2 regions of the Microbispora sitophila genome follow, and region 2 is predicted to be linked to the other one. Evidence: riboswitches for the same ligand, from Rfam matches in the RefSeq annotation. Region 2 holds a riboswitch; the other holds the start of a gene.
The links. Region 2 has a riboswitch for thiamine pyrophosphate ahead of IL992_RS03670 (purine-cytosine permease family protein). Riboswitches for the same ligand answer to the same signal wherever they lie in the genome.
Positions count from the first base shown of each region.

Region 1: linked by a shared signal. The riboswitch ahead of thiO (glycine oxidase ThiO) and the one ahead of IL992_RS03670 (purine-cytosine permease family protein) in region 2 are both predicted to bind thiamine pyrophosphate.

Region 1 covers NZ_JADBGC010000004.1:149,272-153,475, forward strand. The annotation lists gene pknB (Stk1 family PASTA domain-containing Ser/Thr kinase) at 1-64, opposite strand, end outside; gene IL992_RS08745 (thiazole synthase) at 276-1,040, opposite strand; gene thiS (sulfur carrier protein ThiS) at 1,043-1,243, opposite strand; gene thiO (glycine oxidase ThiO) at 1,240-2,376, opposite strand; TPP riboswitch at 2,365-2,475, opposite strand; gene IL992_RS08760 (dihydrofolate reductase family protein) at 2,586-3,128, shown strand; gene IL992_RS08765 (NAD(P)/FAD-dependent oxidoreductase) at 3,241-4,204, shown strand, end outside.
Region 2 covers NZ_JADBGC010000002.1:100,852-105,055, forward strand. The annotation lists gene IL992_RS03655 (TenA family protein) at 1-480, shown strand, start outside; gene IL992_RS03660 (Fpg/Nei family DNA glycosylase) at 664-1,542, shown strand; gene IL992_RS03665 (rhodanese-like domain-containing protein) at 1,722-2,045, shown strand; TPP riboswitch at 2,100-2,216, shown strand; gene IL992_RS03670 (purine-cytosine permease family protein) at 2,207-3,547, shown strand; gene IL992_RS03675 (methylated-DNA--[protein]-cysteine S-methyltransferase) at 3,582-4,142, opposite strand.

The sequences.
Region 1 (4,204 bases), on a different contig from region 2:
ACTCGACGCGGTAGCGCCCGTCGAGCAACTGCCCCACGAGCGGGTCGGTTAGCGTCGTGTCCACTCGCCAAAGTTTACGGGTGATTTGCCGCCCGGCGTGTTCCCGAATCCCAAACCGAGACCTATTCGGCCGCCTCTCGCGCCGTCCGAAAAGCCGTCCCGATTCCGAAAACCGGGCTTACCAGACGGGGGATCGACCGCCTTCCGCCCCGCCCGCGCAGATGTCCGGGGACAGGCGGGCGAGGGGAGGACGGCTGGTCGCGGCGGTGACGGATTCAGGACAGGCGATCGGGGGAGGACGCCTCGGCGTAGCGGCGGCGTGGGATGCGCCCGGCGAGGCGGGCCAGCCGCCCGGCCGTGACCGCCTGCCGCATGGCCGCGGCCATCAGGCCGGGCCGGTGCGCCCGGGTGACGGCACTCGCCAGCAGCACGGCGTCGCAGCCGAGCTCCATCGCCAGCGCGGCGTCGCTGGCCGTGCCGATGCCGGCGTCGAGGATCACCGGCACCGTGGCGGCCTCGACGATCAGCTCGATGCTGTGCGGGTTGCGGATGCCCAGCCCGGAGCCGATCGGGGCGCCGAGCGGCATCACGGCGGCGCACCCGGCGTCCTGGAGCCTGCGGGCCAGCGCCGGGTCGTCGCCGATGTACGGCAGCACCACGAAACCGTCGGCGACCAGCCGCTCGGCGGCGTCGAAGGTCTCGATCGGGTCGGGCAGCAGGGTCCGCTCGTCCGCGATGACCTCCAGCTTGACCCAGTCGGTCTCCAGCGCCTCGCGGGCGAGGCGGGCGGTCAGCACGGCCTCCCCGGCGGTGAAGCACCCGGCCGTGTTCGGCAGCACCTTGATGCCGCGGGCCCGCAGCACGTCCAGCACCGAACCGCGGGACTCCGGGTCGAGCCTGCGCATCGCGACGGTCGTCAGCTCGGTGCCGGAGGCCTCCAGCGCCTGGTCGAGCACCTCCAGCGACGGCGCGCCGCCGGTGCCCATGATGAGCCGCGAGGTGAACTTCTCCCCGCCCAGCACGAGGATGTCGTCGGTCATGCTCACCCTCCCTGCACGGCCGTGAGCACCTCGACGCCGTCGCCGTCGGCGACCTGGGTGGAGTCCCAGGCGCTCCGGCTCACGACTTCGCCGTTCAGCGCCACCGCGACCCCGGACGTGAGGGCCGTGAGGGTCCGTACGGCGTCGCCGACCGTGGCGCCGTCCGGCAGTTCGGCCGCGCCTCCGTTGATCGTGACTTTCATTGACTGAATCTCCCTGGATCGCAGAACCGGGCGACCGGAGGCACCTCGTCGCCGGTGAGGAACGCGGCGACGGCGTCGGCGGTGATCGGGGACAGCAGCACCCCGTTGCGTCCGTGCCCGGTCGCCGCGAGCACGCCGGGCGGCCCGGCCGGGCCGATGAGCGGCAGGTTGTCGGGCGTGCCCGGCCGGAAGCCGACCGTCGTCTCGGCCAGTTCGAGCTCCGTGATGCCGGGCACCAGTTCGCGGGCGTCGCGCAGCAGTTCGTACACGCCTCCGGCGGTGACCCGCGCGTCGAACCCCATCTCCTGGGTCGTGGCGCCCAGGGTGATCTCTCCGTCGCCCCGGGGGACCAGGTAGGCGGGGGAGCCGTGCACCAGCCCCCTGACGCACCGGGTGAGGAACCCCCGGGGGCCGCGCAGCCGGAGGATCTCGCCCTTGACCGGGCGTACCGGCAGGCCGGGCAGCAGGGACGCCGACCACGACCCGGCCGCCACGACGACCTGTCCGGCCGCGACGGCGCCGCCCGACTCAAGCCGTACGCAGGGAGCACCGGGCCCCGGGGTGTCGATCGCGGCGACGCGCTCGGTCACCAGCGTGCCGCCCGCCTTCTCGAAGGCCGCGTGGAGGGCGCGCACGACCCTGCGGGGGTTGACCCAGGCGTCGTCGCGGGCCAGCAGCCCGCCGCGTACGGAGGGGGAGAGCATCGGCTCGAAGGAGCGGCACTCGCGCCCGGTGAGCCGCTCGACCCGCAGGCCGAGCGTCCGCTCGAAGGCCGCGAGGTCGTCGAGGAAGGCCATGTCGTCGGCGCCGCGGGCGACCTCCAGCGTGCCCTCGGTCCGGTAGTCGAGGTCGGCGCCGGTCTCGTCCTCCAGCTCCGCCCGGAACGCCGGCCAGGCCGCCAGCGACGCGAGGCCGAGCCGCAGCAGCGGCTCCTCCGTGTAGGTCACCTCGCTGACCGGCGCGAGCATCCCGGCCGACGCGTGCGTGGCGCCGCCTCCGGGCGCGGGGTCGACCACCGCCACCGACAGGCCCCGTCGTGCGGTGCGCCAGGCCGCGGCCAGGCCCTCCACCCCGCCGCCCACGATCACGACGTCGTAGCCGGACTGCGGGCCGGACGGCGGTGTGTGGGACACAGCGCTCCCTTCGCCGGCATTACCCGGATCAGGTCGGGGCGGTCGAGAGCCGCACGCTCTCCTCTCAGCCCGGTCCGCCGGGCTCCCGCGCGTCTTACGCCCACAAGGGTAGTACGCCGCCCATCACGGCCGATCGCCGGATCGGCGGGTCCGGGGCCACCCGCCGGAGCATGATGGCGCGACGTGGATCGACCCGACGGAGGTATCCCATGGCCATGATGCTCTACTCGGCCACCATGTCCCTGGACGGCTTCATCGCCGGGCCGGACGGCGACATGTCCTGGCTGACCGAACATATCGGGCCCAATCCGACCGTGGACGGGCTTATCGGCGACATCGGCGCGCTGCTCGTCGGCAACCGCACCTTCCGGGGGGACGACCCGTACCGGGACACCCCGCAGGAGGGTGAGCCGTTCGGGGGCGGGTGGAGCGGGCCGCAGTTCGTGCTCACCCACGACGTCCCGGCCGCGCCGGTGCCCGGCGTGACCTTCGTGACGGACCTCGGCGCCGCCGTCGCGGCGGCCAGGTCGGCCGCCGGGGACAAGTACGTCAACGTGCTCGGCGCCGACGTCGCCGCGCAGTGCCTCGACGCGGGTCTGCTCGACGAGATCCTCGTGTGCGTGGCGCCGGTCATGCTCGGTGACGGCGTCCGGCTGTTCTCCCGCCCCGGCGGGGCCCGCGTGCGGCTCGAAAGGACCAGCGTCACGCACGTGCCGCACGCGACGAACATCTGGATGCGCGTGGTCAGGTGACAACGCGGCCCGGCTTCACAACGTGGGCCCCCGCGGAAGTGCGCGTCAATTGCCCAACTCGTTATGGGGGGCCCGTTGGCCAGGGCCCCCGCTGACAATCTATGGTCAAGCTGTGGATCACGTCGTGGTGGTGGGTGCCGGCCTGGCCGGCGTGCGAAGCATCGAGGCGTTGAGGTTCCGTGGGTTCACCGGACGCATCACGCTCATCGGCGAGGAACACCATCGCCCCTATGACCGGCCGCCGCTGTCGAAGGCGGTGCTGCTCGGAGAGACCGACTCCACCGTGGTCGACTCCGACCTCGACGCCCTCGACGTACGGTTGTGCCTCGGCACGGCGGCCAAGGGCCTGCGTGACGGTGTGCTGGAGACGACCGAGGGCGAGCTGGAGTACGACGGCCTGGTGATCGCCACCGGCGCCACGCCGATCCGCCTGCGCGGCGAGGGCCGCCAGCACGTGCTGCGCACGATCGAGGACGCGCTCGCGCTGCGTGAGCGGCTGGTCCCCGGCGCCCGCGTGGCCGTCGTCGGGGCCGGGTGGATCGGCGCCGAGGTCGCCACCGCGGCGGCCAGGGCCGGTTGCACGGTGACCGTGGTGGAGGCGGGGGAGAGCCCGCTCGCCGTGGCGCTCGGGCCCGCCGTGGGCAGCCACACCACCGACTGGTACGCGCGGGCGGGCGTCGAGCTGCGCCTCGGCGCGCTGGTCGGCACGGTGGACGCCGACGGCCTCACGCTCATGTCCGGCGCCCGGGTGCCGGCCGACGTGGTCGTCACCGGTGTCGGGGTGCGCCCCGCCGTCGACTGGCTGAAGGGGTCGGCGGTCCGGCTCGACGACGGGGTGGTGGTCGACGAGCACCTGCGCACGTCGCTGCCCAATGTGGTCGCGGTGGGCGACTGCGCGAACTGGTGGTCGCGCAGGTTCCGCACCCGGCTGCGGGTCGAGCACTGGGACACCGCGCTCCAGGCCCCCGACACGGCCGCCGCCACCCTGCTGGGCGAGGAGGCGGTCTACGACCCCGTGCCGTACTTCTGGTCGGAGCAGTTCGGTCACATGGTGCAGTTCGCCGGTCATCGGGAAG
Region 2 (4,204 bases):
CAGGACTACCTGTTCCTGCTCGACTACGTCCGGGTGTTCTCGCGGCTGGCCTGGCAGGCTCCGGACGCCCACCTCGGCGACCTGGTCGACCTGGCGTACGCGACGTGGCACGACGAGCTCGACCTGCACCGGTCGCTGGCGGCCGGCTTCGGCGCCGACCTCGACGGCGCGGTGAAGGGGCCGGCCTGCGCGGCGTACACCTCGTTCCTGCTGGAGTCGGCGGCGGACTACGGTGAGGGGCTGGCGGCCCTCTACCCCTGCATGTGGGGCTACTCGACGCTCGGCCGGATCCTGGCCGCCGACCCGCCCGCCGAGCCGCGTTACCGGGCCTGGGTGGACACCTACGCCGACCCCGGCTTCGCCACCCTCGCCGCGCGCATCGCCGTAATGATAGACGAGGCGGCTCCGGACCCGGCGCGCGCCCGGGAACTGTTCGTCCGCGGCATGGAGCATGAACTCGCGTTCTGGGACGTCCCCTGACCGGCCGGGTTAGGGAGTGTCCCGTGATCTTTTGCCGTAGCGAGGATCGGCCAGATGGATGCATCGCAAGGCCGAGGAGGAGGCCATAGCGGAGCTATGGGCGACGACGAGAACGCAGCGAGGCGCCATCTGGGCGACCGCGGTAGGCTGAAAAGATCACGGGACACGACTTAGTGTGAGGGCATGCCGGAGCTGCCCGAGGTCGAGGCGCTCGCCGAGTTCCTCCGCGAGCACGCCGTCGGCCATGCCGTCATCGGGGTCGACGTGACCGCCTTCCAGGCGCTCAAGACCGTCGACCCGCCCGTCAGCGCGCTCGCCGGACTGCTCGTCACCGGCGTGACGCGGCACGGCAAGTTCCTCGACGTCGACTGCGACGGCCTGCACTTCGTCACCCATCTGGCCCGCGGCGGCTGGCTGCGCTGGCGTGACGACCTCACGGGTGCGAAACCGGTGCGGCCGGGCAAGGGCCCGCTCGCGGTCCGGGTGAGGCTGTCGCCGGGCGAGGACGGCCGCGCCCCCGGGTTCGAGCTGACCGAGGCGGGCACGCAGAAGCGCCTGGCCGTCTACGTGGTGCGCGATCCGGAGGACGTCCCCGGCATCGCGGGCCTCGGGCCGGATCCGCTCGCCGAGGACTTCACGCCGGACCTGCTCAAGACGATCGTGGGGGGGAGCCGCGCGCAGATCAAGGGCCTGCTGCGGGACCAGAAGGTGATCGCGGGCATCGGCAACGCCTACTCCGACGAGGTGCTGCACGTCGCCAGGATGTCCCCCTTCAAGATCGCCGGAACGCTGACGGACGGCCAGGTCGCCGACCTGCACGACGCGATCGTGAGCACGCTGCGGGACGCGGTCGGGCGGGCCAGGGGGCTGGCCGCCAAGGACCTCAAGTCGGAGAAGAAGTCGGGCCTGCGCGTGCACGGCCGTACGGGCGAGGCGTGCGAGGTGTGCGGCGACACGATCAGGGAGGTGTCGTTCGCCGACTCGTCGCTGCAGTACTGCCCGACCTGCCAGACCGGCGGCAAGCCGCTGGCCGACCGCCGGCTGTCGCGCCTGCTGAAGTAGGCCTGCCGGGAGGTCATGACGCCCGCACCGCCGGCCGTGTGCCGAGCGCGTCGAGATCCGTGACGAACCCCACCTGGCGGAGTATGGACACCCCTCGTGGACACGGCTCGTCGCATCACCGTGGGTCACAGCTCACGGCATGGGCCCGGGCATCGACGGTGTGCCGTCAGAATGGGCGCATGACATTGCCGGAAATCGCCCCCGACGCACTGCCCGAGGACGCGTACCTGCTGGACGTCCGCGAGAACGAGGAGTGGGTGGCCGGCCACGCGCCCGGCGCCGTCCACATCCCGCTCGGCGAGCTGCAGGCGCGGGTGGACGAGGTGCCGCACGACCGGCCGGTGTACGTGGTCTGCCGGGTCGGCGGTCGCTCGGCGCACGCCGCGATGTGGCTCAACCACATCGGCCGCGACGCCGTGAACGTGGACGGCGGCATGCGGACCTGGGCCGCCGCCGGGCGTCCGATGGTGAGCGAGACCGGTGAGGCGCCCTACGTGGCCTAGGGACAGGGCGGCGTAGGAAAACGGTCAAACTAGTGTCATAATCGCAAAGACATCATCAATACCCGCGGGAGCTCGGGCGTAACCGGGCTGAGAGGGCGGATCGAACTCGTGCCGCCGACCGCATGAACCTGTCCGGATAATGCCGGCGTAGGGAGCGTGTGATGACTTCTGCCGTCGTCGACGACGCGCACGCGGAGGTTCCGCTCACTCTGGACGAGGAGGCCCCGAGGAGCCTGGGCCTGCTCGACCAGGGGGCGTTCTGGGCCAATCTCGGGGTCAGTCTCCTCGGCTTCTCGGGGGCGCTGTTCCTGCTCGACCCGCTGGGCGGCAAGCCGCTCACGTTCACCGCGGCGGTGCTCGCCGCCGTCGTCGGCAGCCTGCTGGGGACGGCCATGGTCGGCCTGGCCGCGATCCCCGGCACGCGGACCGGCCGCCCCGCGATGGTGCTGCTGCGCGGCCTGTTCGGGGCCCGGCTCTCGTACATCCCGACCGTGCTGAACATCGTGCAGATGCTCGGCTGGGGCGCCTTCGAGCTGTGGGTCATCGCCAACGGCGCGCAGGCGCTGTTCGGCGCCTCGGTGCCGTACGCGGTGTGGGCGGTCGCGGCGGGCGCGCTGACGATCGCGCTGACGATCCGGCCGCTCGGCGCGCTGCGGCTGCTGCGGCGGTACGTCACGGCGGGCGTGGTGATCGCCATGATCTGGCTGTCGGTCGCCCTGTTCGCCAAGGGGCCGTCCGTGGGGGGCGGCTCCTGGGAGGCGTTCGCTCCCGCCGTCGACTACGTCATCGCGCTGTCGGTGTCGTGGGTGCCGATGGCCGCCGACTACGCCAGGCACTCGCGATCGAGCGGCGCGGCGTTCACCGGCGTGGTCGCCGGATACACGATCGCCCAGGTGGCCTGCCTGGCCCTCGGCATCGCCGCGCTCGCGCTCGTCGGCAACGACGGGGACAAGGTGTGGGAGCCGTTCGTGGCCGCCCCTCTCGGGGTCGTGTTCTTCGGCATCCTGGTGCTGCGCGAGGCCGACCAGTCGTTCGCGAACGTCTACTCGACGACCGTCTCGATCCAGAACCTCGCGCCTCGCTGGGACCGTCGGGTGATTTCGGTCGTGATCGGTGTGCTCACCACGCTGATCGCGCTGTTCGCCGACGTGAACTCCTATGGTGCGTTCCTGAGCGTCATCGGGGCGGTGTTCGTGCCGATGTTCGCGGTGCTCGTGGTGGACTACTTCCTGCTCGGCGGGGCCGCCCGGTGGAACACGGCCGGGGACGCCCCCTCGCGCTGGCTCATGGTCGTGCCGTGGATCCTCGGGTTCGCGGCGTACTGGATCGTGACCTCAACCCCGACGGTCGGCTGGTGGGACGGGATCTGGACCGAGGTCCGCCTCATCCTCGGGTTCGTCCACCAGCCCTGGATGAACGCCGCGCTCGCCGCGTTCCTCGTCGCCGCGCTGGTGACCGTGGCGCTCTCCCTCCCGGCCCGCCGCTTGCGGTCACGCCGTTAGAGGCGGCCGGTCTCTCCCCCGGTCGGCTTCGCGGTCAGAGGGCGCCTTCCAGGCGGAGCAGGTGCTCCTTGGCCGCCGGGCCGCCGGCGTAGCCGCCGAGCGAGCCGGGGCCCTCCACCGCCCGGTGGCACGGCAGGAGCAGGCAGACCGGGTTGCCGGCCAGGGCGTTGGCCACCGCGCGGGGCGCCTGCGGCCGCCCGATCCGCTCGGCGATCTCCTGGTAGGTGGTGACGCTGCCGTACGGCACGGCCGGCATGAGCTGGATCACCGTACGGCTGAAGCCGGTGACCAGGCGCAGGTCCACCGGAAGGGAGAAGGTGCGCAGCCTGCCCGTGAAGTACGCGTCCAGCTCTCTGCGCAGGGGATCGAGGCGGCGCGGGTCGGGCCCGATGAACGAGCCGACGGCGCGGGAGACCCGGGCGAAGACCCCGTGCTCGTCCTCGTAGGTGCAGGCCAGCACGCCGCGCGCGGTCACCGCGAGGACCAGGCGGCCCACCGGCGCGTCGGTGGTGCCGAAGGCGACCTCGGGCGGGGTCTCGCCGACGTAACCCGGCGAGGTCACGCGGAGCAGGGCTTCGAGGTCCTCGGTGGACATGGGCGCCCCACTTTCTCTTCTCTGCGTGCAGGCAGCGTATCGGAGCGGTCGCGAGGTGACGG